Regions from separate parts of the Bacillus sp. BACIII genome, predicted to be linked through region 3. Evidence: riboswitches for the same ligand, from Rfam matches in the RefSeq annotation. Region 3 holds a riboswitch; each other region holds the start of a gene.
What was found. Region 3 has a riboswitch for S-adenosylmethionine ahead of ACXN9U_RS08640 (methionine biosynthesis PLP-dependent protein). Riboswitches for the same ligand answer to the same signal wherever they lie in the genome.
Positions count from the first base shown of each region.

Region 1: another riboswitch for S-adenosylmethionine. It lies ahead of metN (methionine ABC transporter ATP-binding protein MetN); the one in region 3 lies ahead of ACXN9U_RS08640 (methionine biosynthesis PLP-dependent protein).
Region 2: another riboswitch for S-adenosylmethionine. It lies ahead of mtnW (2,3-diketo-5-methylthiopentyl-1-phosphate enolase); the one in region 3 lies ahead of ACXN9U_RS08640 (methionine biosynthesis PLP-dependent protein).
Region 4: another riboswitch for S-adenosylmethionine. It lies ahead of ACXN9U_RS18110 (5-methyltetrahydropteroyltriglutamate--homocysteine S-methyltransferase); the one in region 3 lies ahead of ACXN9U_RS08640 (methionine biosynthesis PLP-dependent protein).

Region 1 covers NZ_CM174437.1:3,078,493-3,086,361, forward strand. The annotation lists gene ACXN9U_RS15080 (methionine ABC transporter permease) at 1-643, opposite strand, end outside; gene metN (methionine ABC transporter ATP-binding protein MetN) at 636-1,661, opposite strand; SAM riboswitch class I at 1,767-1,873, opposite strand; gene ACXN9U_RS15090 (SCP2 sterol-binding domain-containing protein) at 1,985-2,335, opposite strand; gene ACXN9U_RS15095 (thioredoxin family protein) at 2,432-2,752, opposite strand; gene ACXN9U_RS15100 (toprim domain-containing protein) at 2,761-3,123, opposite strand; gene ACXN9U_RS15105 (YusG family protein) at 3,191-3,427, opposite strand; gene gcvH (glycine cleavage system protein GcvH) at 3,482-3,865, opposite strand; gene ACXN9U_RS15115 (arsenate reductase family protein) at 3,925-4,281, opposite strand; gene ACXN9U_RS15120 (acyl-CoA dehydrogenase FadE) at 4,395-6,179, opposite strand; gene ACXN9U_RS15125 (acetyl-CoA C-acetyltransferase) at 6,198-7,373, opposite strand; gene ACXN9U_RS15130 (3-hydroxyacyl-CoA dehydrogenase/enoyl-CoA hydratase family protein) at 7,384-7,869, opposite strand, start outside.
Region 2 covers NZ_CM174437.1:1,672,865-1,680,733, reverse strand. The annotation lists gene ACXN9U_RS07835 (carbon-nitrogen family hydrolase) at 1-322, opposite strand, end outside; gene ACXN9U_RS07830 (pyridoxal phosphate-dependent aminotransferase) at 415-1,611, shown strand; SAM riboswitch class I at 1,648-1,747, shown strand; gene mtnW (2,3-diketo-5-methylthiopentyl-1-phosphate enolase) at 1,829-3,043, shown strand; gene mtnX (2-hydroxy-3-keto-5-methylthiopentenyl-1-phosphate phosphatase) at 3,040-3,744, shown strand; gene ACXN9U_RS07815 (methylthioribulose 1-phosphate dehydratase) at 3,702-4,331, shown strand; gene ACXN9U_RS07810 (1,2-dihydroxy-3-keto-5-methylthiopentene dioxygenase) at 4,347-4,886, shown strand; gene spo0E (aspartyl-phosphate phosphatase Spo0E) at 5,157-5,417, shown strand; gene kinD (sporulation kinase KinD) at 5,626-7,143, opposite strand; gene mhqR (MarR family transcriptional regulator MhqR) at 7,343-7,789, shown strand; gene motB (flagellar motor protein MotB) at 7,825-7,869, opposite strand, start outside.
Region 3 covers NZ_CM174437.1:1,824,336-1,832,204, reverse strand. The annotation lists gene ACXN9U_RS08665 (ABC transporter ATP-binding protein) at 1-46, opposite strand, end outside; gene ACXN9U_RS08660 (AbrB/MazE/SpoVT family DNA-binding domain-containing protein) at 47-280, opposite strand; gene ACXN9U_RS08655 (GNAT family N-acetyltransferase) at 441-872, opposite strand; gene ACXN9U_RS08650 (YjcG family protein) at 877-1,392, opposite strand; gene ACXN9U_RS08645 (esterase family protein) at 1,417-2,139, opposite strand; SAM riboswitch class I at 2,314-2,439, shown strand; gene ACXN9U_RS08640 (methionine biosynthesis PLP-dependent protein) at 2,509-3,630, shown strand; gene metC (cystathionine beta-lyase) at 3,623-4,798, shown strand; tRNA gene ACXN9U_RS08630 (tRNA-Val) at 4,937-5,009, shown strand; gene ACXN9U_RS08625 (contact-dependent growth inhibition system immunity protein) at 5,792-6,082, opposite strand; gene ACXN9U_RS08620 (ribonuclease YeeF family protein) at 6,099-7,869, opposite strand, start outside.
Region 4 covers NZ_CM174437.1:3,668,210-3,675,994, forward strand. The annotation lists gene ACXN9U_RS18085 (DUF4352 domain-containing protein) at 1-246, shown strand, start outside; gene galE (UDP-glucose 4-epimerase GalE) at 293-1,309, opposite strand; gene pepT (peptidase T) at 1,503-2,735, shown strand; gene ACXN9U_RS18100 (hypothetical protein) at 3,314-3,481, shown strand; gene ACXN9U_RS18105 (LURP-one-related/scramblase family protein) at 3,584-4,060, shown strand; SAM riboswitch class I at 4,145-4,231, shown strand; gene ACXN9U_RS18110 (5-methyltetrahydropteroyltriglutamate--homocysteine S-methyltransferase) at 4,310-5,446, shown strand; gene ACXN9U_RS18115 (IS1182 family transposase) at 5,577-6,929, opposite strand; gene ACXN9U_RS18120 (methyltransferase domain-containing protein) at 7,060-7,785, opposite strand, start outside.

The DNA.
Region 1 (7,869 bases), 1.3 Mb from region 3:
TCACATCACCGATAATCTGAATGATAAAGACGATGATGAGTATAAATACTGTCGCTACAAACGTTACATCCGTATTGTTGGACTGGTACCCCTCTACATATGCAAGGTTTCCGAGTCCGCCTGAACCGATGGCGCCGGCAATGGCGGTAGATCCGATCAGGGCGATGGCTGTAACGGTGATGCCCGAAATTAACGCAGGCATTGATTCAGGAATCAGCACTTTGAAGATAATCGTCGATGTCTTTGCTCCCATTGATCTGGCAGCTTCGATGACTCCTTTATCGACTTCCCGCAGCGCGATTTCAACAAGCCGGGCGTAAAACGGCGCGGAGCCGATAATCAGCGCGGGCAATGCGGCGTTCGGCCCTAAAATCGATCCGACCAAAATCTTAGTAAAGCCGAGAAGCAGAATAATTAAAATAAGAAACGGAATAGACCTGAAAATATTAACGACCGCCGCAATCACGGTGTTAATGATTTTATTTTCCCATAAGCTTCCCTTGCCCGTTAAAAAGAGCAGAAGACCGAGAATCGCTCCGATGATAAATGAAAAAACTAATGCGATGACCGTCATATAAAGGGTCTCGTATGTGGCCGTCCACAGCTCGGTTAAATCAACGTTCGGGAACCATTTTTCAAACATTTGTGATCACCTCTGCTTCTACCTGTTTGTCTTTGATGAACCTGATCACGTTTTCTACTTCTTTTTCCTGACCGTCAATATGGATGAATAAAGAACCGTAGGCTCCGTCCTTCGTCTGTGAGATTTTCCCCTGCAGAATATTGACGTCCACATCAAAGTTTCGGATCATCTCCGTAATGAGGGGCTGCTCGGCGGCCTGCCCGACAAATGAAAGCTGAATCGTTTTTCCTGTCGCGGTTTCCTGCAGAAAATGCTGGATGGTTTCTTTCGTCTCCTCCGGTTCTGTCACCTGCTGAACGAAACGCTTGGTCATCGGTTCGCGCGGGTTTCTGAAGACTTGGAGCACTTCGCCTTCTTCAACGACTTTCCCGTTTTCCATGACGGCGACTCTGTTGCAGATTTTTCGGATGACGTGCATTTCATGGGTAATGAGCACGATCGTCAGACCGAGTCTGTCATTTATATCGGATAAAAGATCCAAAATTGAATCGGTCGTCTGCGGGTCGAGCGCTGATGTCGCTTCATCGCACAGAAGGACTTTCGGATTATTGGCGAGCGCCCGGGCGATGCCGACACGCTGCTTTTGACCGCCGCTCAGCTGTGACGGATAAGACTTTTCTTTCCCCTCTAATCCGACCAGTTTAATCAGTTCATCGGCGCGGCGGACCCGTTCGCTTTTTTTCACGCCGGCGATTTCCAGCGGAAACATAATATTCTCCCGGACGGTACGCGACCACAATAGGTTAAAATGCTGGAAAATCATGCTGATTTCCTGGCGCGCTTTTCTCAGCCCGCGGCTGCTTACTTTATTTAATTCCGTCCCCGCGACTTCCACGATGCCTGACGTCGGCTTTTCAAGGCCGTTCAAAAGACGGATTAAGGAACTTTTACCAGCTCCGCTATATCCTATAATTCCAAATATTTCGCCCTTTTTGATATCAAGAGTGACATCTTGGACAGCATTGACATCCCCATGCTTCGCTTTGTACATTTTTGAAACATTTTGAAGATGGATCAAAGCAATCACCTGCCTTACACTATTCTAAGAAATCTTCCGGTTTTCTACGCAAAAGAAAAGCCTTTCTGCAAAAATGAGCAGAAAGGCTTATTGAAAAAGGCCTTTCTCTCATCTTTCAAAGCAGACCGCTTCGAGTGAATTGGCACCATTTCAACAATGTTGATGGTTGCCGGGCTTCATAGGGCACTTCCCTCCACCTCTCTTGATAAGAGAAAACATATCGTATTTTCGTCCGGAAATTCTTACTGTAGAATAGCACGGCGAATGATAAAAAGTCAATAAAATAAATAATGGAAGCTATTGTCACATAGTAGATTGGCTGTTTACGGCCGTTTGCTGATCGTCTGAAAAAATCCGTTTGTCAGCCAGAGGATGGCCTCCAGCTTCAGCAGGGCCCGGAATGATCCTTTCACTTTGAGTTTTCCGCTTTGGATGAGCTTCTGCAAAGAGACATCACCGTGCAGGAGATGGATGATTTCCGCCTGGTTTCCGTAAAAGGTCAAATTAGATTTTTCCTTTGAAACTGACGTTTTTCTCATTTCTCCCTGTCCGTTAATTGAGACCGTTAAGGCTTCTTTTTCTCCCTGGAATGTAATCAGCAGCGTTGAGGCGTTTAATAGCGGTTTCAAAAACAGATGCTGTCCGTCATTCTCCAAAACTTCTATTTTCTCCACTCGTATAACCTCCCGTTTTAATGGCCATACATACACTTTCTCTTTTTAACGGACAGAACCCTTTATAAACCGCACGACATTTTCCAGTAAAAATTGTCACATCGGGAACGTTTGCGATGTTTTTTGTTTAATCAGCTCATATAAATAGGAAACGGAGCGGAAGGCGTATCCTTTCTCAACAAGTTCTCCGCCTTTAAACAGCAAAAAGCACGGAACGCTTTCAATCTGATAGGCTTTGGCGAATGCGGGGGAATAATTCACGTTGTTTTTATAGAAGGCGGTGCCGGGCAGCATTTCTTCGACGACAGAAAGCATCTTGGACGCCAGCTGGCATGTGCCGCAAAACGGGGTGTACAAATACAGAAGATAGACGTCATCCTGAATCAATTCGAGTTCATTTTCTTGGAGTTCTTTCATTTTGATTATCACCTCAGGTCGTTCTTTTTCAAAAATACAGTGTCAGCATCAAAGCCGGCTCTGATCAGCACAGATGCGAGATGATGGCCCGGGCACGACTCGACTTGCCTGTATGTTCTGTCTATATAGATATGGCTCGCTTCGGGAAGCTCCCGTTTCAGCTGTTTTCTTAATTTTTCTCCGGATTCATCTGCGTCCGTTAATATAAAGACGTCTCTGTCAAACAGGCGGTCCGCCAAATCTTCCAGTTCGGTTTGGCCGATCGTCCCGTTTGTACAGACGATTTCCGCGGGTTCGATGAGCACTTCTCTGACTTTGATTTTATCCGATTTCCCTTCTACGATGATCACCTTTTCATCTTCGTTGTTCATAAGCATCACCTGCCGATTGTTTTAGCGTCAGATTAAAAAAGAAGGCAGTGAAATTCACCGCCAACTGTTAACACCAGCCGTTCTCATAATCGCAATCCACATATTTCGGATCACTGCCGTTTATGACATCGGCTGTTTTATAAAATTTTTGATTCTCAAATGAAAAGCCCTGTTTGAGCTCGTACTGGTTCATGCCTGTCATCTCGCCGATGGCTTCATTTTCATGAAACAAGGAAAACCGGCCGTTTTGAAAGCGGCCCGTGACGTTTTCCGTCACATCGACCTTTTGTTTATCAAACGCCATATTAGACACCTCCCGTTACAGATAGAATGTCCAAATGGCCCTTTTGCTATCCGATCAGTCTTCCTGTGTCATTTCGTCATATTGCTCGGAAGTCATGAGGTTTTCGATTTCTTCAGCATCAGCCGGTTCCACGACGATCATCCACGCTTTTTCATACGGAGATTCGTTTACGAATTCAGGGCTGTCATCAAGGTCTTCGTTCACTTCCGTCACCGTTCCGTTAATCGGTGCGTACAATTCGGATACGGTTTTGACGGATTCTACGCTGCCGAATGGCTCGTCCGCTTTAATTTCAGCGCCGACTTCCGGAAGCTCGACAAATACGATATCGCCAAGTTCGGCTTGTGCGAAATGTGTAATCCCGATACGAGCTTTTCCGTCCTCAACTTTGACCCATTCGTGCTCTTTGGAATAACGCATATCTTTCGGTGTGCTCATCTAAATCCCTCCAATTTTTTCTTATAATAAGAAGATACCATAATTCTTAGAACGCGGCATTACATCCAATATTTTTCGAATTGGTCTTCTTTGAAGCCGACAGTGACTTTTTCGCCGTCTGTCGTAATCGGGCGTTTCAGGAGCATACCGTCAGATGCCAGAAGGTCAAGCTGTTCATCCTCTGACATGTGATACAGTTTTTCCTTTAGGTTCAGCTCGCGGTATTTCATGCCGCTCGTGTTGAAAAACTTTCTCAGTTCAAGTCCGCTCTTTTCATAGAGGTCTTTAATTTCTTCTTTCGACGGAGTTTCCTCCACAATATGTATTTCGTTTATTTCCTTACCGCGGTCTTCCAGCCATTTTTTCGCATTACGGCACGTTCCGCATTTAGGGTACCAGTAAAAATTTAACGACATCTTCTTCACCCCTTGTAAATGATCGTCGTTATTTTAACACAATCACTTGTAAAAACCTATAACGTTGCTTCATGAAAAAGCGCTCCGGATGAAGGAGCGCTTACAGCATGTGATCAGACGATATATTTTTCTTCACGGAAGACAGCTGCAGCCGCTTCACGTTTTTTCCGAATCAGATTTTTCGGTGTCAGGCGCGTCAGTTTGCGCAGCACGGAAAGCATCATGCGGAGGGAATCTCCTTCCTCCATGGCGATCAGTGATTCTTTGGCATGCGCTTCAATATTCTGAAGGGCTTCCTGGGCAAAGATTTCCGTATATAACAGCTTTTGCGCGGCTTTTTCGGCACCGTCCGCCGCAATCGCTTTTTCCGTTCTGAGGACGGCAGATTCCAAAGCGTACACCGCGCTGACGATATCAGCGATGTTCACCATGATTTCCTGCTCGCCTTCGATCTCTTTTCCGTATTTCTGCGCCGCGAGTCCCGCTGTCAAGAGGGCGATTTTTTTCGCCTGTCTGACAATGTATTTTTCCTGCTCAAGAGGCTCTGAGCCCGGCTCTTCAGGCATCAGCATCATGAGCTCTTCCTGGAGCGCCTTCGCTTTTTCAAAGAGCGGAAGCTGCCCTTTTACGGCTTTTTTCAGGAACGTGCTCGTTACGATCAGGCGGTTGATTTCATTTGTGCCTTCAAAAATTCTGTTGATTCGGGAGTCACGGTAGGCGCGCTCTACTTCATATTCCTGCATAAACCCGTAACCGCCGTGAATTTGAACGCCTTCGTCGGCAATGTAATCAAGCGTTTCAGATCCGCACATTTTGTTGAGCGAGCATTCAATCGCGTACTCGGCGATTGACTTTGCGACTTCGCGTCCGTCTTTTTGCGCTTCTTCCGTCAGCCGGCTCATATTATCTTCGAACAAGCCCACTGTTCTGTATACAGAGCTCTCCATGGCGTAAAGCCGTGCCGACATTGTCGCAAGCTTTTCCTGAGTGAGCGTGAAGCTTGAAATCGGCGTTTTAAATTGCCGGCGCTGGTTTGCGTAAGCGGCAGACAGCTCAATCACCCGTTTAGAAGCGCCGATTGTGCCGACGGCAAGCTTGTAGCGTCCGATATTCAGGATATTAAAGGCAATGACATGGCCTTTTCCGATTTCGCCGAGAAGGTTCTCTTTCGGCACTTCCGCCTGATCTAAAATCAGCGTTCTCGTCGATGAACCTTTAATCCCCATCTTTTTCTCTTCAGGGCCCGTTGACACGCCCGGATAATTTTTCTCTACGATAAATGCGGAAAACTTATCTCCGTCCACTTTTGCGTAGACGACAAAGACATCTGCAAAGGCGGAGTTAGTAATCCATTGTTTTTCTCCGTTGAGAATATAATGTGTGCCCGCATCATTCAAAACGGCCGTTGTTTTCGCGCCGAGGGCATCTGAACCTGAACCGGGCTCAGTTAAGGCGTATGCCGCGATTCTTTGTCCTGAAGCCAAGTCCGGCAAATATGTTTTTTTCTGTTCTTCCGTTCCGAAGAACACGATCGGCAATGAGCCGATACCGACGTGAGCGCCGTAAGATAGCGAAAAGCTGCCGGCACGCGAAAATTTTTCCGTAATGAAGGCTGAACTGATTTTATCCAAGCCGATGCCTCCATACTCTTCAGGCACGTCTGCTCCGAGGAGGCCCAAGTCTCCGGCTTTTCTGAGCAGTCTGACTGAATGCTCAAACTGATGGTTTTCAATTTCATCAATATAAGGAAGCACATCGTTTACGACATAGTCTTCTGTCGTTTTGCCGATCATTTTATGTTCGTCTGTAAAGTCCTCCGGAGTGAATATTTGATCATATCCCGTCTCCTCAATCAGAAAGCTGCCGCCTTTTTTGACGTTGACCGTTTCCTGTTTCATATTCGTTTCCCCCTTTGTTTAAATGAGCTCAAATACGCCGGCAGCGCCCATGCCGCCTCCGATGCACATCGTCACCACGCCGAATTGCTCGTTTCTCCGTTTCATTTCATGAATGAGTGACAGGGTCAGCTTCGTCCCCGTGCAGCCGAGCGGATGTCCGAGCGCGATGGCGCCCCCATTGACGTTCACCTTTTCTTCATCTATTCCCAGTGATCTGATAACTTGAATGGCCTGTGAAGCAAAGGCCTCATTCAATTCAAAAAGCCCGATATCCTGCAATTCGAGTCCGGCAAGCTTGAGCGCCCGCGGAATAGCTTCAATCGGACCGATCCCCATGACCTCAGGGGGAACGCCGCCTACGGCAAAGGAACGGAATTTGACTAGCGGCGCCAATCCGAGCGACGAAGCTTTTTCGCGATCCATCAGCATGACAGCAGCCGCGCCGTCACTCGTTTGTGAAGAGTTCCCGGCCGTCACGGTTCCCGTTTTAGAAAAAGCCGGACGGAGCTTTGCCAATACGTCAGCCGATGTGCCGGGGCGCACGCCTTCATCTTGAGAAAAGGTAAATTGTTTTTTCCGCGGCTTATGGTCATCCCCGGCTTCTGTCAGCGATACTTCAACCGGCACGATTTCGTCATTAAATTTCCCTTCTTTAAGGGCTTTCGCGGCATTTTGATGGCTGCGGACGGCAAATGCATCCTGGTCTTCTCTGGATACGCCGTATGTTTCGGCGACCTGCTCCGCTGTGTGCCCCATACTCATGTAATACTCAGGCGCATGCTCCGCCAAAGCGATATTCGGGCGGGTCACATGCCCCATCATCGGAACTTGCGACATGGATTCCGCCCCGCCGGCGATGACGGTGTCGCCCGCGCCGATCATAATTTTTTCCGCACCGTAAGCGATGGATTGAAGTCCGGAAGAGCAGTAGCGGTTCACCGTAATGGCCGGCACCGTATGAGGAAGCCCCGCCAGCGCACCGATATTCCGCGCCATATTTAATCCTTGTTCGGCTTCAGGTGTTGCACATCCGATAATTAAGTCATCGATGTTTCCTTCATAGCCGCCTGCCCGTTTCAGCGTTTCTTTCACACAAAGCGCGCCTAAATCATCAGGACGAACGGCTGCAAGCGACCCTTTTTTCGCTTTACCGACCGGCGTTCTCGCACCGGCCACAATGACTGCTTCTCTCATAAACACCCTCCTAGTTCCGTAAAGGTTTGCCTTTGACCAGCATATGCTGCATTCTCGCTTGAGATTTCGCCTCGCCAGCAAGGCTTAAAAAGGCTTCTCTTTCAATCTCGAGTAAATATTCTTCTGAAACCTCCGTGCCGAACGGGACTCTTCCTCCGGCAATGACATGGGCCAGCTTCTTCGCAATCTTCATATCGTGATCTGATAAATAGCCGGATCTTCTCATTTGGTCTGCTCCAAGCAGTAACGCCGCACAGCCGGTTTCCCCCGTGACTTTTACTTTTTTGCGGGCAGGCGGGCGGTATCCGCTGTCATATAAATAAGCAGCCAGCTGTTTCGCATCGTGCAGCAGGTGATCCTGATTCATGCTGATGCGGTCTGCCGCAGACAAAATCTTCATATCACGGGCTTCGTGCGCCGAGCCGGACACCTTGGCAAGCGCAATGGTTTCGAAGGTTTTAATGGCCGCGTCCATCAGTTCACTTCCGCCGTTCAA
Region 2 (7,869 bases), 150 kb from region 3:
GCTTCACGATCTGCCCGCTGTTATCTGCGATGTACATAGTGTTATAGACGTTTTCGCCTTCTTTGACCGCAAAAGATCCGGCAACGAGGTGTACGTTGTATGCTTTGGCCGTTTTTTTAAGCCATTGTTCCGAAACTTCGCCGTTTTCATCCGCCAGCTGGTCAAGCCGTGTGAGATCATAGCCGGTCGCCCACAGCTCAGGAAGCACGATGACATCAGCATGGCGGCTTTCTTGCTCGATTAAAGTTTCTGCTTTTTTGAAGTTTTCTGAAGGATTTCCGTATGAAATATCAAATTGCAAACAGGAAACGGTCCATTTCATTTTTTATACACCTCAAGTTTCTCTTTACTTTTTTTATTTAACCATATATGATGATGGACTATCATTTCAAGACATTTTTAGAAGGTGAAAATATGAACTTTGAAGTCTCAGATGTACTCAAACAGCTGCCGGAACAATTTTTTGCATCTTTGGTGCAAAAGGTCAATCAAAAGCTGAAAGAAGGCAAAGACATCATCAATTTAGGACAGGGAAACCCCGATCAGCCGACGCCTCAGCATATCGTTGAAGAAATGAAGCGCGCCGTCGAAAGGCCGGAAAATCATAAATACTCATCATTCCGGGGCGCTTACAGCTTCAAAAAAGCCGCGGCTGAATTTTATGAAAGGGAGTATGGGGTGACGCTTGATCCGGAAACGGAAGTAGCCGTGCTGTTCGGAGGCAAGGCGGGGCTTGTTGAGCTTCCGCAATGTCTTTTGAACCCGGGAGATACCATTCTTGTGCCTGATCCCGGATATCCTGACTACTGGTCGGGGGTCGCCCTGGCGAAAGCGAAAATGGAAATGATGCCGCTGACGGAAGATAGAGGGTTTCTCCCCGATTACAGCGCAATTCCTGAAAAGGTGCAGAACGAGGCGAAGCTGCTGTATCTCAATTATCCGAATAATCCGACCGGCGCTGTGGCGACAGAAGCGTTTTTCGAGGAGACAGTCAGCTTTGCGGAACAAAACGGCATTTGTGTCGTTCATGATTTCGCATACGGGGCCGTGGGTTTTGACGGGCATAAACCGCTGAGCTTTTTGCAGACAGAAGGCGCAAAAGAAACGGGGATTGAAATCTATACTTTGTCCAAAACGTATAACATGGCGGGCTGGCGGGTCGGATTTGCCGTCGGAAACGCGTCTGTCATCGAAGCGATCAACCTTTATCAAGATCATATGTTTGTCAGCCTGTTTCCCGCGGCGCAGCAGGCGGCAGCCGCCGCTCTTTTGGCGGATCAGACGTGCGTCGCAGCGCAAAATGACAGATATGAGTCGAGACGCAATGCCTGGATTGCAGCCTGCCGTGATATCGGCTGGGATGTGACGGCTCCGGCGGGTTCCTTTTTTGCATGGCTTCCGGTGCCGGACGGTTATACGTCGCAGTCGTTTTCAGATCTGCTTTTGGAAAAAGCGGATGTCGCGGTCGCAGCCGGAAACGGGTTCGGAAAATGGGGAGAAGGCTATATAAGAGTCGGTCTTCTGACAAGTGAAGAAAGACTTAAAGAAGCTGCGGAACGGATCGGGAAGCTGAATCTTTTCACCCGAAAAAGCATTGACATATCAGGATAACAATGCGATAATTCAAAATACTTTATAAAATCATTATTCTTATCAAGAGCAGGCAGAGGGACGAGCCCGATGAAGCCCGGCAACCGACTGATAAAGCACGGTGCTAATTCTTGCAGCAGGAGCTGAGAGATAAGATTCGGACATAACACGAAGCCTCTTTCTGCTCATAAGGAAGAGGCTTTTTTATATTTTGCGAAAGAAAGAGAGGCGTTCACGCATGAGCGAAGTATTGGCAACATATCTTCTGACAGACACAAAGGACAGTGAAAAGCGGGCGGAACAGATTGCGGCGGGGCTGACGGTAGGCTCCTGGACGGATCTGCCCCTGGTGAAACAGGAACAGCTCAGAAAGCATAAAGGCCGGGTCGTGAAAGTTGAGGATAAAGAAGGGGCCAAAGAAAACGAAACACAATCCATTATCACCATCGCCTATCCTGAGGCGAACTTTTCAAAAGATATACCGGCCGTCCTGACGACGGTATTCGGAAAGCTGTCACTGGACGGAAAAATAAAATTGACTGATCTTGAATTTTCCGAAGGGTTTAAACGCTCCCTTCCCGGGCCGAAATTCGGTATATACGGCATTCGCAAACTGTTGGGCGAATTTGAAAGACCGCTTCTGATGAGCATCTTTAAAGGGGTGATCGGACGGGATCTTGCCGACATTAAAGAGCAGCTCAGACAACAGGCGCTCGGCGGCGTGGATCTTATTAAAGATGACGAAATTTTCTTTGAAAATGAACTGGCTCCGTTTGAGACCCGCATTATCGAAGGAAAACAAGTCCTGAAGGAAACGCGGGAGGAGACGGGGCATAACACGCTGTACGCCGTAAACCTGACGGGGAGGACTTCTGAATTGCGGGATAAAGCAAGACGCGCGGCAGAACTCGGGGCAGACGCCCTCTTACTGAATGTGTTCGCCTACGGCTTAGACGTCATGCAAAGCCTTGCTGAAGACGGGGAAATCCCGCTTCCGATTATGGCGCATCCGGCGGTCAGCGGCGCGTTTACATCATCTCCAGTTTACGGTTTATCGCACGCCCTTTTGCTCGGCAAGCTGAACCGCTATTGCGGCGCCGATTTCAGCTTATTTCCGTCACCATACGGATCTGTTGCTCTTCCGAAGGAGTCCGCACTTGCGATCCATCATGAATGTGTAAAAGACGACGTCTTTCACCCGACGTTTGCCGTCCCGTCAGCAGGCATTCATCCCGGCATGGTGCCATTGCTGATGCGTGATTTCGGTATTGATCACATCATCAATGCAGGCGGAGGCATCCACGGCCATCCGAAAGGAGCCGAGGGCGGCGGAAGAGCGTTCCGCGCCATCATTGATGCGGTGCTTGAAGCACAGCCGATTGAAGAAAAAGCCGCGTCGTGCAAAGATCTTCAGCTCGCATTAGACAAATGGGGAAAGGCGGAAACCGTATGACCCGCACACCGCTGATTATTTGTGATTTCGACGGAACAGTCACCATGAACGACAACATTGTCAGTATGATGAAAAAATTCGCACCCCCTGAGTGGCTTGAATTAAAAGACGGTGTTCTGTCTAAAAGTATATCAATTCAGGAAGGAGTCGGCCGGATGTTCGGGCTGCTGCCGAGCAGCTTAAAAGAAGAGCTGACGGACTTTATTCTGGAGGATGCGAAAATACGGGACGGCTTTTTGGATTTTGTTTCGTTTGTCCGGTCAAACGATCTCCCGTTTTACATCGTAAGCGGAGGGATGGACTTTTTTGTGCATCCGCTTTTAGAAGGCATCGTAGAAAAAGAGCGGATCTTTTGCAATCATGCATCCTTTGACAATGAATATATTCATATCAATTGGCCGCACGCCTGTGACGAAGCCTGCACGAATCAGTGCGGCTGCTGCAAACCGTCAGTCATCCGGAAGCTATCCGACCGGCAGAAATTTCTCATTATGATCGGTGATTCGGTGACGGATGTCGAGGCTGCAAAGTTATCCGATATGTGTTTTGCGAGAGATTATCTTTTGACTGAATGCAAAGAGCTTGGTCTTCGGCATCAGCCTTTTCAAGATTTTCATGAAGTGAAAACAGGCATCGAAAATATCGGGGAGGTGCAGGCATGGCTGCAAAAGAAGAACGCTGGCGCGAACTTGCCGAAGTAAAGCGTGAGCTGGCTGAAAGAGACTGGTTCCCGGCTACAAGCGGGAATCTTTCCATCAAAGTATCCGACGGGCCGCTGACGTTTCTCGTTACGGCAAGCGGAAAAGACAAACGAAAAGAAACAGACGAAGATTTTCTCTTAGTCGATGAGAACGGGGAGCCCGCTGAGACCGGCCATTCCTTAAAACCCTCGGCAGAAACGCTTCTCCATACGTACTTATACCAAAAGACAGACGCGGGCTGCTGTCTGCATGTCCATACCGTTAATAATAATGTCATCTCAGAGCTCTACGGGGATGAAAAACAGATCACCTTTCAGGGGCAGGAGATTATTAAGGCGCTCGGATTGTGGGAGGAAAACGCGTCGGTGACCGTTCCGATCATTGACAATCCGGCGCACATCCCGGCATTGGCCGAAAGCTTCGCGCGCCATGCAGACGCCGGATCAGGCGCGGTATTAATCCGCAATCACGGCATTACAGCATGGGGGCGGACCGCGTTTGAGGCGAAAAGGGTGCTGGAAGCCTATGAATTTTTATTCAGCTGTCACATCAAGCTTCTGTCACTTCGGCCGCAGCTTGTAAAATAAAAGGAGGAATGCAAAATGGCGACAATCAGAATTCATGACGAAAAGAATACGATCATTGAACATCAGGAAGAAGTAGCGCGCTTTTTAGACGAACAAGAGGTGATCTATGAGCAGTGGAACATTGAAAAACTTCCGCCTGAGCTTTCGGAGAAATACGATCTAACCGAAGATGAAAAAAACCGGATTCTCACGGTGTTTGACAAGGAGATTCAGGATATTTCAGCCCGGCGCGGCTATCGGTCTCAGGATGTCATTTCTTTATCAGATACAACACCCAATCTTGATGAGCTGTTGAAAAATTTTCAAAGAGAACATCACCACACGGATGATGAAGTCCGATTTATCGTCAGCGGGCACGGCATCTTCGTCATTCAGGGCAAAGACGGCACTTTTTTTGATGTCCGTTTAAATCCGGGGGATTTGATTTCGGTTCCGGAGAACATCCGCCACTACTTTACGCTTCAGGAGGACCGCCGGGTCGTCGCAATCCGAATCTTCGTGACGACTGAAGGATGGGTGCCGATTTATGAAAATGAAAGTGTGCAAAACGGATAGATGTCCGAACCTCTCATGCGGTCAGCCGCATGAGAGGTTTTTTATTGTAATATAAAATCTCTGTTTTTTTATGCATTAAATGGGCGCATTTTGTTTATATCATTACCTGAATGGGTATTATTCTCGTAATCATAGTAAAGATTCCAATATGAAATGAAAAATTAAGTTATTTAGTAAAAAAATGTTTACAAATAAAGTATAATCTGTAATAATGCTCAATAACCCAATCAAACTTGTTTCCTATTCTTTTAGCGGTGAGGGGTGAAGTGAATGGGCAGTTATTCTGAACAAGAAAAATTGCTAGTATCTATTGATGAAAAGAGAAAAATGATGATAGATGCGGCTAACAGGCAGGGATTTACGGGATATGACACGATCAGACACAGCCAGGAACTGGACAGTCTGATGAACGCGTATCAGCAGCTGATAAACCGTGAACGCACACATCACCAAGGAATACAGGGCCTTGTGAAGAAAATAGGCTTGTTCTCCCGCGGTGACGTCATGCCTGCATATGAAGCAAACAAATGATTGATGATAAACAGATAACGAAGACTGAATGCGCTTCATGATCAACCGCCGCATCTAAAAAGATGACCGCGTACAGTCAGCGGGCTTTTCCGCTGGCACAGCTCACGAAGCGCCTCGTATCTATCTGCCGGCTATGATGCCGTTCCCCTGTATATCCTCTTACACATATTCTTCTTATATAAAAAACACCCTCTTTCAGGGTGTTTTTTCATCGTGAAGCGGCAGGGAGGGTAATGGTGACCTCTGTGCCTTTATCGACTTCACTTTGAATGTCAATCGAACCGCCGTACATCAGCACGATCCGTTTACATACGACAAGACCGAGGCCGGTGCCTTTTTCCTTTGATGTGACAAACGGAAGGAAAATGTGCTCAAGCATATCTTCAGAAATACCCATTCCGTTGTCGGCCACTTTAATGACCGCTTTATCGTCGAGGGCCTCTAAATAGATGGACAGCCTGCCGCCTTCCTGCATTGATTCGAGCGCGTTTTTCGCGACATTTAAGATCACCTGTTTAATATGGTCTTTCGTGCAGTTGACCTTGAGCGGCCGATTGACGAGAATCTCCACATTCACTTCCACATTATAAAGATTCCCTTCGGAATAAATAATCGGCATAATCTCATCAAGAATATCCTGCAGCGAGTTCACTTCCAATCGTTCCGCGGTCGGTTTGCCGAGCACTAAAAACTCACTGACAATCTGATTGATCCGTTTAACCTCCTGCTCAATAATTGAGAAATACAGTTGATCTTCCTCCGTTTTATATTTTTTCTGCAAAAGCTGAATGAAGCCGCTGATCCCTGTAAGCGGGTTGCGTATTTCATGAGCGGTGCTTGCGGCAAGCGTTCCGATCAGCTCCAATTTTTGCGCCTCGTTTTGAGCGCGCTCCAGCTCGGTCTTGCGCTTAAGCAGATAATATTGAACGAGGATGAACAGAATATTCAGCAGCACGGCAATACTGGACATCGGCAGCAGCACGCTTTTGGTCAGCTCGTTCAGCTCTACCGGTTTCGGGTAAACATTGATGTTCCAATTAATATCATCCAGATAGCCGCTGACCGGTTTCACGCCTTCTGACTGATCTGTCCGTCCGCTGGCAAATATCACTTTATCCTCATGGGTTGCCTTGACATAAACGTCGGGGCTCAGCATATTGATCATATTTCTCAAATAATCGACTTGTATGGCGGCCACTAAATAATCCGTGACCTCCCGGTTTGCGTCTAACACTGGCACGCAGATCGTAAAGATGCGCTGGCCTGTAATTCTGCTGGAGTAGTCGTTTGTGATGACCGTTTTTTTCGTCTTTTTTGCTTTCGTAAAATACGGTCTGTCGGCCAAATTCACCTTTGTTTTCAGATCGGTCGTGCTTGCGATGACGTCACCTTTGGAATTCAGCATATACAATCCGCTGAATCTTGGTTCATCCTCAAAAGCCTGATCGAGAATTTCATTTATCTTTTCTTCATTGACAGGCTTATCGACAGCGATCGCAAGTGTTGTCATCCGGGCTTTTGTTTCACCGATTAAATAATTGAGCTTATTGCGGTGAAGATTGAGCATCATACTGGCTTCCTGTATGTGTTTATCGGCTATTTTCTGCTTTTCTTTTTCATATATGAAAAAGCTGATAATAAGTGCCGGGATGATCACCAATAAGAGATAAAGTTTGATCTTTCCCCGGGCACCTTTAAATGTATTCACTCTGCATCGCTCCAACATTACACTTGAATAGAGGTATTATATCATTGTTTATACTTCTTTAATAAGAAAAAATAACCAAAATGCTATAAAAACAAATTATTTTATTAAGGTCCGTCAAAAAGAAGAGAAATTTTGGAAACATTTTTGTTGACATTTTTCATTTTGTTTATTAATGTTTCTCTGTAACGGTTTCTTTTGTAAAAGGATGATTGAATGTATGACGGATAAAACAGAAAACTCATTGAAATTATTTATTGTACTGTCGCGTGCGTACCGGTCCATAAACGACCATATGAATAAACATATTCATAAGCACGGCCTGAATCCGACGGAATTTGCTGTGCTTGAGCTGCTGTATCATAAAGGCAACCAGCCGCTGCAGCAGATCGGCGACAAAATTTTATTAGCGAGCGGAAGTATTACATACGTTGTTGACAAATTAGAGAAAAAAGAACTTCTCATCAGAAAAGCCTCGCCGACTGACAGGAGGGTGACTTTCGCACAGATTTCCGAAAAGGGAATCCGTCTTTTGGACGATATTTTCCCTGATCATGCAGCCGAAATTAAAGAAATGATCAGTGTGCTGAGTGATGAAGAGATAGAAATGTGTACGGAAATGCTGAAAAGAGTGGGATTAAACGCTAAACATTTTCATCAGAAATAAAAAAGGAAGCCATTTGAAAGGCTTCCTTTTTTATATTACTGATTTTCGTCAGGGGCGGCGTTTCGCGGCTGTATCAATAC
Region 3 (7,869 bases):
TTTCTTTATAATGTTTCGTTAATTGCTTCAGCTCAATCGCGTGCATTTACTCATCCTCGCCATCTGCATCGATTGGCTTTGCGTTTAAAATATCTTTTGCAAATTCGAAAAAGAGTTCTTGTTTTACAAGTGCGATACCCTGCTGGTCATCCCCGAGCATAAGCAGTGAGTCCCCGGGATTTATATCAAAAACATCTCTTGCTTCTTTAGGAATGACAATCTGGCCTTTTGTGCCAACTTTAACGGTCCCGAATATATGCTTTCCTTTAGGTGCTGTCATGTGTATCCCTCCGTTGTGTGAATTGTATTTTTTGTATGAATTGTAATACTTCGTATACTAAACATACATTAACCTTCCATAAAATGCAATAAAATTCATGAAAAAGTAATATTTTCATAAAAAAAGCACTCCTGCCATATCAACAGGAGTGCTTTTGATTTTATCGTTTGTGTTCCTTTATCATTTCCAGGTGGGGGATGCCGGCATCAAGAAATTCTTCGCCGGATGTGACGCGGTACCCTTGTTTTTCATAAAACGGAACCGCCTGCGTCTGCGCATGTAGGATAAAGCTGCCGGCGCCCTGGGCGGCCGCCGCTTTTTCAAGCGCCTGCATAATGATGGCTCCGACACCGAGAGAGCGGTGGCTTTTCATCACGCAGATGCGCTCTAATTTTCCGCGCCCGTCTTTCAAGCGCCATCTGCCGGCTCCGACCGGCTGACCGCCGTCATAAATGACAATATGCTCTGAGGCGTCTTCGAATTGATCAATTTCCTCTTCTTCCGGAACGTGCTGCTCTTTAACAAAGACCTCTTTTCTGACGAAAAAAGCGTCGTTCAGATGTTTTTCAGTTTTTGCAACGATGGCTTCCAAACAGTTATTCTCCTCCGCCTAATAAAAATGTTTCGTACACAGTCCATGAGCCGTTATCCAGCTGATAGAGCAGGTGAAAACGGTCAATGACTTCTTCGTGGGAAATGTCCTGCATTTTCAGCTGTCCGAGTACGTCGGAATGTTCATCTGACGACAGCTTCTGGCCGACCGTGACATGCGGAACGAAGCTGTATTCCGGCTTACCCGATAATGCTCCTGAGTAGCATTTCTCACTCAGCGTTTTTAATTCCTCCGTCGGCTCCGCTTTCATATATATTACATTATTCACAGGAGAAAACGAGCTGTATTTTGTGATCTTCAGAACGAGCGGATGCGACTCTTTCGCCGTCTGTCTCAGCTGTGATACGATCTGCTCGATTTCCTGTTCTGTCGCTTCAAACGGATCTCTTACCGTCAGATGCGGCGGTATGAGCGCGTAGCTCGGGTCGTAGCGTTTCCGGTACGAATTTGCGAGATCCTGTAATTTTTTTGATGGAAATAAAACAATACCGTATTTCATGAAAGTTCCCTCCTTAATGAATGGTTACAGCATTTTTTTCAGCGCCGGCGTGATGAGCGGCTGCCAGTATGTCCATTTATGATCCCCGTCAAAGGTTTCATACGTGTATTCAGACTCTTTGCTTTCCAGCAGCTGTTTGAGCTCTTCGTTCGGCGCGGTGAAATCAAGCACCTGGCCGTCCGTCGTGTGGACGTCGGTTTCTTTTTCTCCGATTTGATGATAAACGGATATCTGTTTGAGATCCTCCGACTGCCGGACGGCATCCAGCACGTGCCCGTCAACATACGGGGACTGCATGATGACGTTTCCAAACATGTTCGGATAGTCAATCGCCGTCATGAGCGAGACGGTTCCGCCGAGGGAATCCCCGATCATGGTGCGTCCGTATCCGACTTGATAAGTCGGGTATTCTTTGTCGATAAAAGGGACGAGCTCATTTGCGATAAACCGTTTATATGAGGCGAACTTAGAGCCTTCGGGATGGTATGTGTTTCTTCGCTCCCGCACATTTTTATATGGGACGCCGATAATGATGCAGCGGTCAATTTCCCCTTTTGCCATGAGCTCTTCCGCCTGCCGCCCGATTCTCCCTAATCTGAAATAATCATGGCCGTCCTGGGCGATGACCGTATGATATTTATACAGGGGGGAGTAAGTGTTGGGCAGGTAGACCAAAACGGTCATTTCTTCTTCAAGCTCATGAGAGAAAAGTTTTTTCTCATGAATGATTCCGGTTTTCGGTGCCACTTCGCATTCCTCCAGGCCGCTTCTTGTCTTGATGGTTTTTCCCTATTGTACCATGAATTATTAGAAATTTCTTTCTTCAGATGCACTTCTTGTGAGAGTTCAGAAAATTAAAAAGTTGTTGAAATCCATTTTATAGTGCGTTAATATAGAACAATCAGAAAATACAAAACAATATTCTTATCACGAGAGGTGGAGGGACTGGCCCTTTGAAACCTCAGCAACCGGTTTGCTTTGCCGCGGGAAGGCAAAGTGCCAAGGTGCTAAATCCAGCAAGCGATTCACATGCTTGGAAGATAAGAGGAAGAGAAAAGCTCCTTCTTCTTATGAAGAGGGAGCTTTTTTATTTTTGAAAAAGGATGGTGCTTACTGATGACGCAGCATGTCGAAACAAAATTAGCCCAAATTGGAAATAGAAGCGAAGAAGCAACGGGAACGGTCAGTCCGCCGATTTATCTGTCCACCGCTTACCGACATAGAGGAATAGGAGAATCTACAGGCTTTGATTACGTGCGCACGAAAAACCCGACACGCCAGCTCGTTGAAGACGCTATCGCCGTGTTGGAAAACGGTGCGAGAGGCTTTGCTTTCAGCTCGGGAATGGCAGCCATTCAAACGATTATGGCTTTATTTAAAAGCGGGGATGAATTGATTGTATCCTCCGATTTATACGGAGGCACATACCGTTTGTTTGAAAATGAATGGAGAAAATACGGCTTAAGCTTTATTTATGATGATTTCAGCGATGAAGACTGTTTACGCTCCAAAATAACGGAAAACACGAAGGCGGTATTTGTTGAAACGCCGACAAACCCGTTAATGCAGGAGGCGGACATTGAAAAAATCGCCCGGATTACGAAAGAAGCCGGCCTGCTTTTGATTGTCGATAATACGTTTTATACCCCGGTCATCCAGCGCCCGCTTGAACTGGGAGCCGATATCGTCATTCACAGTGCCACAAAATATTTAGGCGGGCACAATGATCTCCTTGCCGGTCTTGCTGTCGTAAAGGATGAAGAGCTCGGCGACATCATGTTTAATCACCAAAATGCGATCGGAGCCGTTCTCCCGCCGTTTGATTCGTGGCTTTTAATGAGAGGGATGAAAACACTCGGGCTCAGAATGCGGCGTCATGAAGAAAACGCCCGTGAACTTGCAGCATTTTTAGAACAGGAAGAAGAAATCGCCGACGTGTTATATCCCGGAAAAGGCGGAATGCTGTCTTTCCGGCTGCAAAAAGAGGAATGGGTCAATCCATTTTTAAAGGCGCTGAAAACGATCTGTTTCGCAGAAAGTCTCGGCGGGGTGGAAAGCTTTATTACATACCCCGCGACACAGACGCACATGGACATTCCGGAAGATATCCGTATCGCAAACGGCGTCTGCAACCGCCTGCTGAGATTTTCAGTGGGAATTGAACATGCAGAAGATTTGAAGCGGGATGTAAAGCAGGCATTACAGCAAGTAAAAGAGGGGGCCGTGTCATATGAGTAATCAAAATTGGACGCTGGAAACCCAGCTCGTGCACAATCCATTTAAAACAGACGGAGCTACCGGAGCCGTCAGCGTGCCGATTCAGCATGCTTCCACATTTCATCAGTCTTCCTTTGAAGAATTCGGAACATATGATTACAGCCGCTCCGGCACACCGACAAGAACAGCGCTTGAAGAAACGATCGCAGGTCTTGAAGGCGGAACGAGAGGTTTTGCTTTCAGCTCCGGAATGGCGGCGATTTCGACGGCGTTTCTGCTCTTATCCCAAGGCGACCATGTTCTTGTCACGGAGGATGTGTACGGCGGAACATTCCGCATGGTGACAGAAGTGCTGTCCCGTTTCGGAATCGAACACACCTTTGTCGATATGACGGACACAGAAGCGGCCGCCCGCGCCATCCGGCCGAATACGAAAGCCATCTATATGGAAACACCGTCAAACCCGACGCTCGGCATTACGGACATAAAAGCCGTCGTCGAGCTGGCAAAAGAACACGGCTGTCTGACATACCTTGACAACACTTTCATGACGCCTGCACTGCAGCGGCCGCTTGATCTCGGCGTAGATATCGTGCTTCACAGCGCGACGAAATTTTTAAGCGGTCACAGTGATGTGCTGTCAGGCCTTGCCGCCGTCAAGGATGAAGAGCTCGGCAATCAGCTGTATAAGCTGCAAAACTCGTTTGGAGCGGTGCTCGGCGTTCAGGACTGCTGGCTCGTATTGAGAGGCTTAAAAACATTGCAGGTCAGACTGGAAAAAGCGAGCCGGACGGCTGAACGGCTGGCTGCCTTTTTTGACGGGCACCCCGCCGTCAAAAACGTTTACTATCCCGGCCTTGCCGGACACCCGGGAGCCGATACCCATAAACGGCAAGCAACCGGAGCGGGCGCCGTCCTGTCCTTTGAACTGGAAAGCAAAGAAGCCGTCAAAAAGTTGGTCGAACATGTATCTCTTCCGGTATTTGCGGTCAGCCTCGGCGCCGTTGAATCCATTCTCTCATACCCTGCAGCCATGTCGCATGCCGCCATGCCGCAAGCGGAAAGGGAAAAACGCGGCATCACAGACGGCCTTCTACGCCTGAGCGTCGGAGTCGAAAACGCCGAAGATTTAGAACGCGACTTCGAACAGGCATTGAAAAAAATAACTCCCGCCAACGTCAGATCATAAACGAAAAGGGCGCCGTCAATTTTTGCGACGCGCCCTTTTTTTATTGTAGATAAAAAAGTGTTGACGAATGAGAAATCAGGATATATAATTATAAATGTCAGAGAGACAACAACATACCCAGCAACACATACATATCATGATTCCGTAGCTCAGCTGGGAGAGCGCTACCTTGACAGGGTAGAGGTCGCTGGTTCGAGCCCAGTCGGAATCATACACTGCGGTTAGAGGCGTTATATCAACGTTTCTAGCCGTTTTTTATTGCGTTGACTTAGTCGATGAGTTAGGCGTATTAAGGCGCAGGGTAGCGGTCCTACCAACGACAAGGTAGCGGTTTTATTTCGTGACTTAACCGAACGAAGGCGGTAATATGTCCGCAAATAGAACAGGAAAACGCGTCAAAAAGGAACGTACTTTACGGAAGACTACGAGCAATCTCGATGTGCTTTTCGTACAGTTTCGCGCAATTAAGAAATCGGAGGGGCGGGCGCAATCAACGCTCAACCAATACGAAGACAATTACGGATTTTTTCTTGAATTTCTGGATCGTAAGGGGATCGCGCGATACATTCACGAAATGAGCCGAGAAGTAATTCGTAAGTATCTCGTGTACATGCAAGATGTATGGGTTAAATTCGAGACCATTATTTTAAGAAGGACGAGCATATGACGAAAGGACTTGGACCGGTGACGATTAATACATTAGCGTTTTCTTTAAGACGTTAGTCGCATTTCACGATGTCAGAAGCTGGGTGAACGATTCGTCCAGTCTATATGTCTAAGAGCATTGGTGGAGTAACGGAACAGGATACCTTCGAATTATGGGCCGTATCTCTTTTTAGGATCAAAATAGTTGAAAAGTTCAGCTAGTGATGCCGTCAAGTAGATCCAAACCGCACTGTCGGTATCGCATTTCTATCCGGATAAGAAAGCCAAAAAATTCAGTATCAATATAAAAAGGCCCTCTCATAAAATGGGGGCCTTTCAGTGTTTCTTTTAAATAGCTTCTTTTAGTTGTTCTATTACACTTTTCAACCATTCTATAGGTGGTAAGCCAATTGTCGGGAAATATATTTCTGCATTACACTTTATAATGTCTTCCTTCTCTTCTTTAGGTAGATCGCTATTTAGAAACTCTTCGCAATACTTTACTGTAAATAGCAAACCTTCTTTACTAATTTCTTCAATAAATTCGTCTAAGGCGTGTTCAGGGGATTGGATATCTTGATGAAATGTTGCACCTAAAAAATTTTCTAATTCATCTAAGAAATCATACCTTTCATCCATGATACTTCCTCTCTTTCTATTTGGTTGGATATCCTGTAAGGATAAAGTTACCGTTATTCTCTTTTTTGAGTATAATTTTTGCGTTTGTAACGTTTTCTACTAGATCTGAATTTCTTGATACACTTCTGCCGATTATTTCTCCATCGCCCTTGTATCTTAACATTAATTTAGGTTTTCTAGGATCATCAATCCAATTTTCGATTTTCTTTATATTTTTTGGATCGTTTAAAACTGAATTAGCAATTCTTTCAGCGGTAGCCCTATCTTTAAAAGTAGATGAAGCTGTAATATGTGGGTTAGGATCAGTTTTCAGTCTTTCTATTAATTCTTTATCTGTTTTTCCAACATGTTTTTCCAATAAATGTCCGCCTTTTGCCTCGTGAGCAGCTAAACCCCCGCCCGGTGCGAGAGGACTGCTGTCGCCTTGTTTAACACTATGTATATCGCTATTGCCAGAAGTCACAGATTTACTGAGCACACTTTCTTTCTGCTCTTCAATAACACTTTTCAACAAAGGCGTATTCTTCACATTGTGAGTATTTTCAATATCCTGTGCTATTCCGGCAAGTGCGGGTTCGTACTTGTTTTTTGAAACGGAATTGATGTAGTTTTGTCCTTTTTCAATCCCGGTTTTTACATGTTTTGCAGCCGCTTTTTCTCCGGCTTCCAAGACGTTATCCACTTTGGCGGCGCCTGTTTTCGCGAGCTTGCTTGATACTTTTACAGCTGAGCCGGAACCTTTTAGTCCGACGATGCTCCCGATGGCGTAGGTGATGTAATGTGACCTTGAATACGCATCCCCGTTAACCATTTTATCATTCCATGAATCCGCCAGGTTTGTCCATATGATTTTTGCGTAGGAGGGCGTGTTCAATACAGCCGATATGGTTTTAGCGACTTTTTGTTCATCGGAGAGATGGTAAAAATCCCATGCGCCGACAGCCAGATCTTTGACGCCGGTTATCGTGTCTTTCCCGACATCATAAAGGCCGACGCCTATTCCTTTGACGATATCCCAAGCCGTTTCGCCGACTTCTTCGAGCTGTTTTGCTTGTTCGAGCTGCATCACATATTGCACCTGAGCGGGTTCAAGGTTTTCATAGCCGATTTTCTTCGCGATTTCCAAGTACTCATCCGGGTCGGTTACACCATCAGCCAGCTTTTTCTTCAGATCTTTGATTTCCCGCTCTTTCGCCTCTTCCTTTTTAATCGTCAAATAAGCATCCGAATGTCTTGCAATCTCGTCTTTTTTCTTATGGATGTCGCTTTCTCGGTACGCTTTGGCATTGTAGTGAAGCGGCGTGGCGCTTTTTCCTTTGCCTGTGGCGTTTTGGAGCTGCTGAAAGTCGGCTTGGATGAACTGTTCGTTTGCTTCGGTTTCTGCGTATTCTTTCGTTAGATCGTGATCAAGCTTGCCGAGTTTATGTATCGTTTCTTTTCTTTTTTTGTCAGCTGAAGACAGCTTCTGATCCGTGTTTTCGGTTGAAAACAGATCAAGCGAGATGATGTCTTCGATCTCTCCGAGGATGGAGCGCATGTCCTTTTTTTGCTCTTCCATAATCGCCTTTGATTTACTGAGGGCATGAGTGAGCTCGTGCTCCAGAAATGATTCCTCCACATGTGAATTGGAAAGTCCGGCATCTTCGACCTTGCCGGGGAGGCTTGTGAGAAATGCGATTTTCATATCGATCAGATCAAGCCAACTGTCTGTGACGCCGGCGTGGTCCTTGAAAAAAGCTTTAATGTTATTTGCGCCCCGGCCTGAGAAATCATTGTCACCAAGATCA
Region 4 (7,785 bases), 1.8 Mb from region 3:
TTAAGCTCTTTCTCCATTCCAAGAGCAAAATTAGTAGATTCTAAAGGAACATCCTATGATTCAGATATTGATGCTTCTTCAAGCTATGCAACGGAAACAAAAGTAGACAACAGTAAAATTTTAAGTGACTTGAACCCGAACATTAAAGTTACTGACGTAAAAGCTTTTGAAGTTGATAAAAACGCATACTCTAAAGGCACTTGGAAATTAAAATTCAGCAACGATGTTGAAGTAAAAGTTAAATAATGATCATAACAAAAGAGACCCTCATCATTTGAAGGTCTCTTTCTTTTTACACCTTTTGATACCCGTTCACATTGGAGGACTGCCACTTCCAAGAGTCGGCGCACATTTCTTCAAGGCCGCGCTTTGCTTCCCAGCCTAATTCTGCCTTCGCTTTTGCCGGGTCTGCGAAGCATGCGGCAATGTCTCCCGGGCGCCGGTCGGCAAAACGGTACGGCACTTCTTTTCCCGATACTTTTTCAAACGCCTTGACCATCTCAAGAACGCTGTAGCCTCTTCCCGTGCCGAGATTATAGGCGTCGGCGCCCGTTGTGTCCAGCACCTTTTCAAGCGCTCTGACGTGGCCCTCGGCAAGGTCAACGACATGGATGTAATCCCGCACGCCGGTACCGTCCTTTGTCGGATAATCATTGCCGAACACCTGCAATTGCTCAAGCTTGCCGACAGCGACTTGGGCGACGTACGGCATTAAATTATTCGGGATGCCGTTCGGGTCTTCTCCGATCCGGCCGCTCGGATGCGCGCCGAACGGATTAAAGTAGCGGAGCAGCGCAATGCTCCATTCAGGGTCCGCCTTATGCAGATCGCGCAAAATCTGTTCCAGCATCAGCTTGGTCTGCCCGTAAGGATTGGTCGCACTTAACGGAAAATCTTCGGTGATCGGCGTTGTTTCCGGAACGCCGTAAACCGTCGCTGATGAGCTGAAGACGATTTTTTTCACACCGTGTGCCTGCATGGCTTCACATAAAATAAACGTCCCCGTCAGATTATTATGATAATAACGGAGCGGAACAGCCACAGACTCACCGACCGCTTTTAAACCCGCAAAATGAATGACGGCTTCAATCTCATTTGCAGCAAACACCCGGTGAACGGCGTCACGGTCAAGGAGATCCGCTTCATAAAACACAAGCCCTTTTCCGGTAATGTCTTTCACACGCTCCAATGCTTCCGGTGAACTATTTGACAGATTATCCAGAACCACGATGTCATAGCCGCTGTTTAACAGCTCAACACATGTGTGGCTCCCGATATAACCCGCTCCGCCTGTCACTAAAATCGCCATGAAGAAAGCCTCCCTATTGAATGAATTGACCATATTATATAGTTTTTTTCTTCCTCAATCATCCATTTTCAGAAAGTTTAATCGTTTAGTCATCGTTTCTTCATATTTTGTTTTCATTCGCGTAATTCAAACGGGTTGTGAAATAGAAATCCTTCCCCTGCACATGGTAAGATAAGACAAAGGAGATGACGGTATGAAAAACGAAATCATTGAACGCTTTACTTCTTATGTAAAAGTCGATACACAGTCTGACGAAAACAATGAAAACTGCCCATCCACCCCCGGACAGCTCACATTGGCCAACATGCTGGCAGATGAATTAAAGTCGATCGGCATGAAAGAAATCACAGTCGATGACAATGGATACGTCATGGCGACTCTTCCGGCAAATACGGATAAAGACGTGCCGACGATCGGTTTTCTGGCCCACGTAGATACAGCGACTGATTTCACCGGAAAAAATGTGAATCCTCAGATTATTGAAAGCTATGACGGACATGATATCGTTCTGAATGACAAACTCAACGTCATCCTGTCGCCAGAGCAATTCCCGGAGCTTTCCCGCTATAAAGGCCAGACGCTGATTACAACCGACGGCACGACGCTGCTCGGAGCCGACAACAAAGCGGGCATTGCCGAAATCATGACGGCAATGGTGTACTTGATCAAACATCCGGACATCAAACACGGGACGATCCGGGTCGCATTCACGCCGGATGAAGAAATCGGCAGAGGGCCTCACAAATTCGATGTCGGCCGCTTCAACGCCGCATTCGCCTACACGATAGACGGAGGCCCCCTCGGCGAACTGCAATATGAAAGCTTTAACGCAGCCTCCGCAAAGCTTACTTGTTACGGAAAAAGCGTTCACCCCGGAACGGCGAAAAACAAAATGGTCAACGCTTCAAAAATCGCGATGGAATTTCATCACGCGCTGCCGAAAGAAGAAGCGCCGGAATATACGGAAGGGTATGAAGGCTTCTATCACTTAAATTCAATGAACGGAGACGTTTCTGAAGCCGCCCTGTCGTACATCATCAGAGACTTTGACAGAGACCGCTTTACAGAACGAAAAGAATTTATGCAGAAAACCGCCGACGCGCTTGCGGCTAAATACGGCAAGGAAAGCATCAAGCTTGAACTGCATGATCAATATTACAACATGAGAGAAAAAATCGAACCGGTCAAAGAAATTGTCGACATCGCCTATCAAGCCATGAAAAACCTCGGCATCGAACCGATTATCGAACCGATCCGGGGCGGAACCGACGGATCACAGCTCTCTTACATGGGACTGCCGACACCGAACATCTTCACGGGCGGCGAAAACTTCCACGGAAAATATGAATACATTTCCGTCGACCATATGGAAAAGGCGGTAAACGTCATTGTTGAGATCGCCAGGCTGTTTGAAGAACGCGCGTAAAACCAAAGCTCCCTGCTTTGGTTTTTTTCTTTCACATGAAACCTTTCCTTCTTTCTTTCCGTATATAAGGTATGAATTGGAAGGAGGGAGTGAAGACTATGGCAAGAGGCACTGTAGCAAATGAATTAAAAAAAACCTTAAAAGACCCCCGCGTTCTGGAGACGAAATCGAACCCTTTTAAAAAGCTGCGGAAAATGTTCAGACGATTTTTTGTAAGATAACATCTCGTTTTCTTACAAAAAATAAGGAAAGCGCTATCAAATCATAATCTTCCGTTAGAAGCAGTTATTTTGCATATCGCAGGATTTTTTAGGGTACTGAATAACACAAGGCAAACGAAAACACCTCATTAGTTAATTCGGCACTGTCAAAAAATAGTGAAAAAGTTATATAAACGATCATCAATCAGCAGCCGATACAATCTATAGAACCACAACAAGAGCAAAATCAACCGCAGATCATAGTCATTTTTACGGAAAATGTCTTTATTTTTTAAAAAAGTGACAATTGTTTGAATACTTTTCGTTTGTTTTTTCGTACAATAATAATACCAAAACTTTTTTTGGGAGGTATGTAAAATGATGCTACTTATTTTTGCTGCTTTGACAGGATACCTGGTTTTCTCTTTCAGTAAGGACAACCGCCGGAAAACGCCAAAGACAAGCCCGCTGGTGACAGCTGCCGACACGAATAACATCATTGATTTAAATGCGATCCGTCAGAAACGCCGGATGCCGCTATCATAAAAACGACAGCTGCCGCAAAATCGGCAGCCTTTTTTTGTGCACCCCTCCAATATGAAACCATCCGTCTCCTTTTTACGTACAACATAAAAAAGGAGTTTTTTTATGTATCATTTTTATATCAAAGAGCGGATGTTTACGTTTAAGAATCGGTTTCAAGTGTTTCTTGAAAGCGGAAAAGAAGTCTACAATGTTGAAGGAAAGCTGTTTTCGTTCGGTGATGAATTGAAGCTGACTGATTTGGACGGCCGCACGCTCGCCAGCGTCAGTCAGAAACTGATGTCGCTCGTTCCCCGTTACGAAATTTCCGTCGGCGGCAAGCCTGTATGCCAAGTCATCAAGAAAATGACGTTTTTCAAACCGAAATTTGAAATTTCCGGAGTCGGCTGGGATATTACCGGCGATGTGTGGGGACGGAATTTTCAAGTGACAGACGGGAAATCAAACCGGATGACCGTCACCAAATCATGGATGAGCTGGGGCGATTCTTATCATTTGGAGATTGAAAATGAAGAGGATATTGTTCTTTGTCTTGCGATCGCAATCGTGATAGATATGATTCTATTTGAGGGTGATAAATAAAAATATTTATCGAAATATATTGACAATATAAGATAATATACTAAGATTAAGAGTATTACAGTTTATTCTGAAAAATAGCATATTTCCTTATCAAGAGAGGTGGAGGGACTGGCCCTATGATACCCGGCAACCGCTGTTCAGCAGAATGGTGCTAAATCCTGAAGATAAGGTTGAGATTTGCGGACGCAAGCTCTTCCCTATCCAAGGGAAGAGCTTTTTATATTTCATTGAGGAAAGAAGGAATCGTTCATGTCACAGCAAAACACAGAACAACCATTGCACACTCTTCTTAGAAAAAACCCGCCGTTTCGCGCGGATCAGGTCGGAAGCCTGCTCCGGCCGGCGGCTGTGAAGCAAGCCCGCCTGCAAAGAGCGGCGGGTGAGATTTCGGCAGAACAGCTGCGCGAAATCGAAAACCAAGAAATCATCCGCAGCGTAAAAAAGCAGAAAGAAACCGGCCTCAATGTCGTGACTGACGGCGAATTCCGCCGGGCCTGGTGGCATTTTGATTTTCTCGAAAACTTAGACGGCGTCGAAGCGTTTACGCCAGATAGCGGCATTCAGTTTCACAATGTACAGACGAAAGCGCGCGGCATTAAAGTAACGAGAGATATTGATTTTTCTCAGCATCCGATGCTCGAAGATTATAAATTTCTTCACAGCATTGCCGGCGATGCTGTTCCAAAAATGACGATTCCAAGCCCGAATATGTTGTTTTTCCGCGGAAAATTGGAAAAAGCGGCGTATCAGAATGATTACAAACAATTTCAGCATGATGTATCAAAGGCGTATAAAAAAGCGATTCAAGCTTTCTATGACGCCGGATGCCGCTATCTTCAGCTCGATGATACCGCATGGGCCGTTTTCTTATCGGAAGCGGGGCTTCGCCAGATTGAAGCATTCGGAACGACGCCGGATGAGCTGCGCAGGCTGTTCGCAGCTTCTATTAATGACGCCATTAAGGATCGTCCTGCCGACTTGAAGGTTACGATGCATATCTGCCGCGGCAACTTCCAGTCCACATGGACGGCTGAAGGCGGATATGATGCGGCGGCGGAAACGATTTTTGACGGGCTTGACCTTGACGGATTGTTCTTGGAATATGATGATTCCCGCTCCGGCGGCTTTGAACCGCTCCGTTATGTCAAACGCTCTGATCTTCAGCTTGTACTCGGTTTGATTACGTCGAAACACGGCGATCTCGAAGACAAGGACGCGATTAAACGCCGGATTGAAGAAGCTTCTCAATATGTCAGCCTGGATCAGCTTTGCCTCAGCCCGCAATGCGGATTCGCTTCCACTGAGGAAGGAAACCTGATCACAGAAGAACAGCAATGGGCAAAACTGCGCCATGTCGTCGACATCGCCGGTGAAGTCTGGAAATAAAAAAAGACACGCTAATAGCGTGTCTTCAGCTTGTAGAGAAAACGATGTTTTTTCTACAAGCTTTTTTGTTTTATACAGTTTCTTTAGATATTCATCAGGTTTCAGATGCAGAAAAAGAGCTCCCACATGCCTAGCCTTGTTTGGCTAGGTATGTGGCAATCTTCTTCATATTCTGGCATGCGGCTGTGAGGAGGACTTGCTCGCTCACATTCCGCTTTCCCCTCAACCTGCAATAGCGAAGCCCATGCAGCTGTTTTGAATCTGCAAAGCTTCGCTCTATTTTTTCTTTTCTTTTTTTGTAGAGGTTTTTTCCTGAAACAGACAAGCGATTTTGTCTGACCCTTTCTTTATGGTCCTCCCATACATGCCGGGTGATGACCTTTTGGCGGTTCTTTGATTTTGTGCATTGTGCAAGCAATGGGCATGCGGAACAGATTTCAGGATTTGATTTATATGACCGGTAGCCTTTTCGGTCAGTTGTTGAGTATGTAAGTGTTTGGTGATTTGGACAAATGTATCTATCTTGTTCACTGTCATAATGAAATTTCCATTTTGGAAACAAGCCTCTGGCAGGGTGATATCGTCTATAGGCAATAACGCCAAAAATATGGCGGTCAGCTAATCCTTTACAGATCGGGGTCGTTAAATAACCAGAATCAAGAGCGACGGCTTCTACATCAAAATCAAATCGTGCGATTTGGTGATCCAATCGGTCAAGATAAGGTACAGAATCATGGACATTTCCGGGCGTGACATAGGCGTCGGTGATAATGTTATGTTTCATATCCGTTGTTCGGTGATCTAAATAAAAGAAACCCTCCGGTTTATTTTCACGATACATATATCCACTTTCCGGATCAGTTGTACTGTGGCGGATCTCTTTTTCAGCTTTCACCTCCTCTTTGACTTTTAACGGCTTTTTTCCGTGTTCCTCCCGATCCTCTTGTATGGCTTCATTTAAATCCTTGATATAGTTTTGGGTATCCTGCGCAATTGTTTTTCTTGTGTATTTATGCTTGTTGGCATTGGCTTTCAGATGAGTTGAATCAGTGAATAGGACACGTCCGCCCACCATGTCATGATTGATGGCCTGAAGAACGATCTCATCAAAGATGTCTTGGAAGATGGTTGTATCTTTAAAGCGTGTGCGTCTGTTCCAGCTGATGGTGGAGTGATGCGGAACTGGATCATTTATGTTCAATCCGAGAAACCATCTGTATGCCATATTGTAGTAAATTTCTTTTTCGAGCTGTCTTTCTGAACGGATACCGTAGAGGTAGCCGATAAACATCATTTTGAATAAAATCAGCGGATCGAGTGAAGGGCGGCCTTTGTTTTCGCTGTAGTAAGGCTTAACCTTTTCAATGATAAAAGAGAAGTCTATGTGTTTATCAATTTTTCGAAGCAGATGATCTTCTTCGACGAGTTGGTCAAGCAAAACAAATTCGGCTGTGTTTTGAGAAGAGTTTCTTGTGTGGAACATGAGAAAGACACCGTCCTTTTTAGTCTTTCTTTTATTTTAATACAGGAGAATGGATATTTTAAGGAAAAATAAAGGCTGTCGAGATTTTCTCGACAGCCTGAAGACACGCTAATAGCGTGTCTTTTCCGTTTTACAGCGGATCGGTCCCGATTAAAACTTCGATATCTATCGTGATATCAGCCGCTTTTCGGCCGATAAACCGCTGAATGCTTTCTTCAGTGCATTTCCATGTTAGGGGCGTCATTTTCACAAGCCGTTCAAGATCAGGCTGCGATAACGTCTTCGTGTAACGCAGCCGTTTGCGATCAAAGGTTTGAAAGCCCGCTTGGAAACGGCAGGCCGCTGAATCGGCGGTGTCATTCCGCCGGGGACTGTCTCCGAAAAAGAATTCCCTTACTTCCTTCAAATAATCACGCCGCGGCACCGCTTTAATGACTGTGCCGCCCTTTCGTAAAAGCCTGCTGCATTCTTTGTAATTCCAAGGTGATAAAACAGACATCACGACATCAAAACGGCTGTCGGCAAACGGCGCATCCGCCACATCAGCGACGGCAAAAACCATTTGATCCCCGAAGGCCTTTGCCGCATGCAGCACACCTTCTTTCGAGAGATCAATGCCGATTCCCGTCACAGAAAAAGCGGGCTGCAGCAATCGGCATACGGCAGCTAAATGGGAGCCCTCTCCGCATCCCGCATCCAATACCGCCGCCTGTTTTTGCGGAGATTGCGTACGGCTGATGATGGCGGCGATCTCTTTTTGAACCGGCGCAAAAAACTCCCGGCTGTCAAAAAGCTCGCGTCTCGCTTCAAACAGCTGCCTGTCATAGCGTGTTTTGACCGCTTTATTGAGGAAATT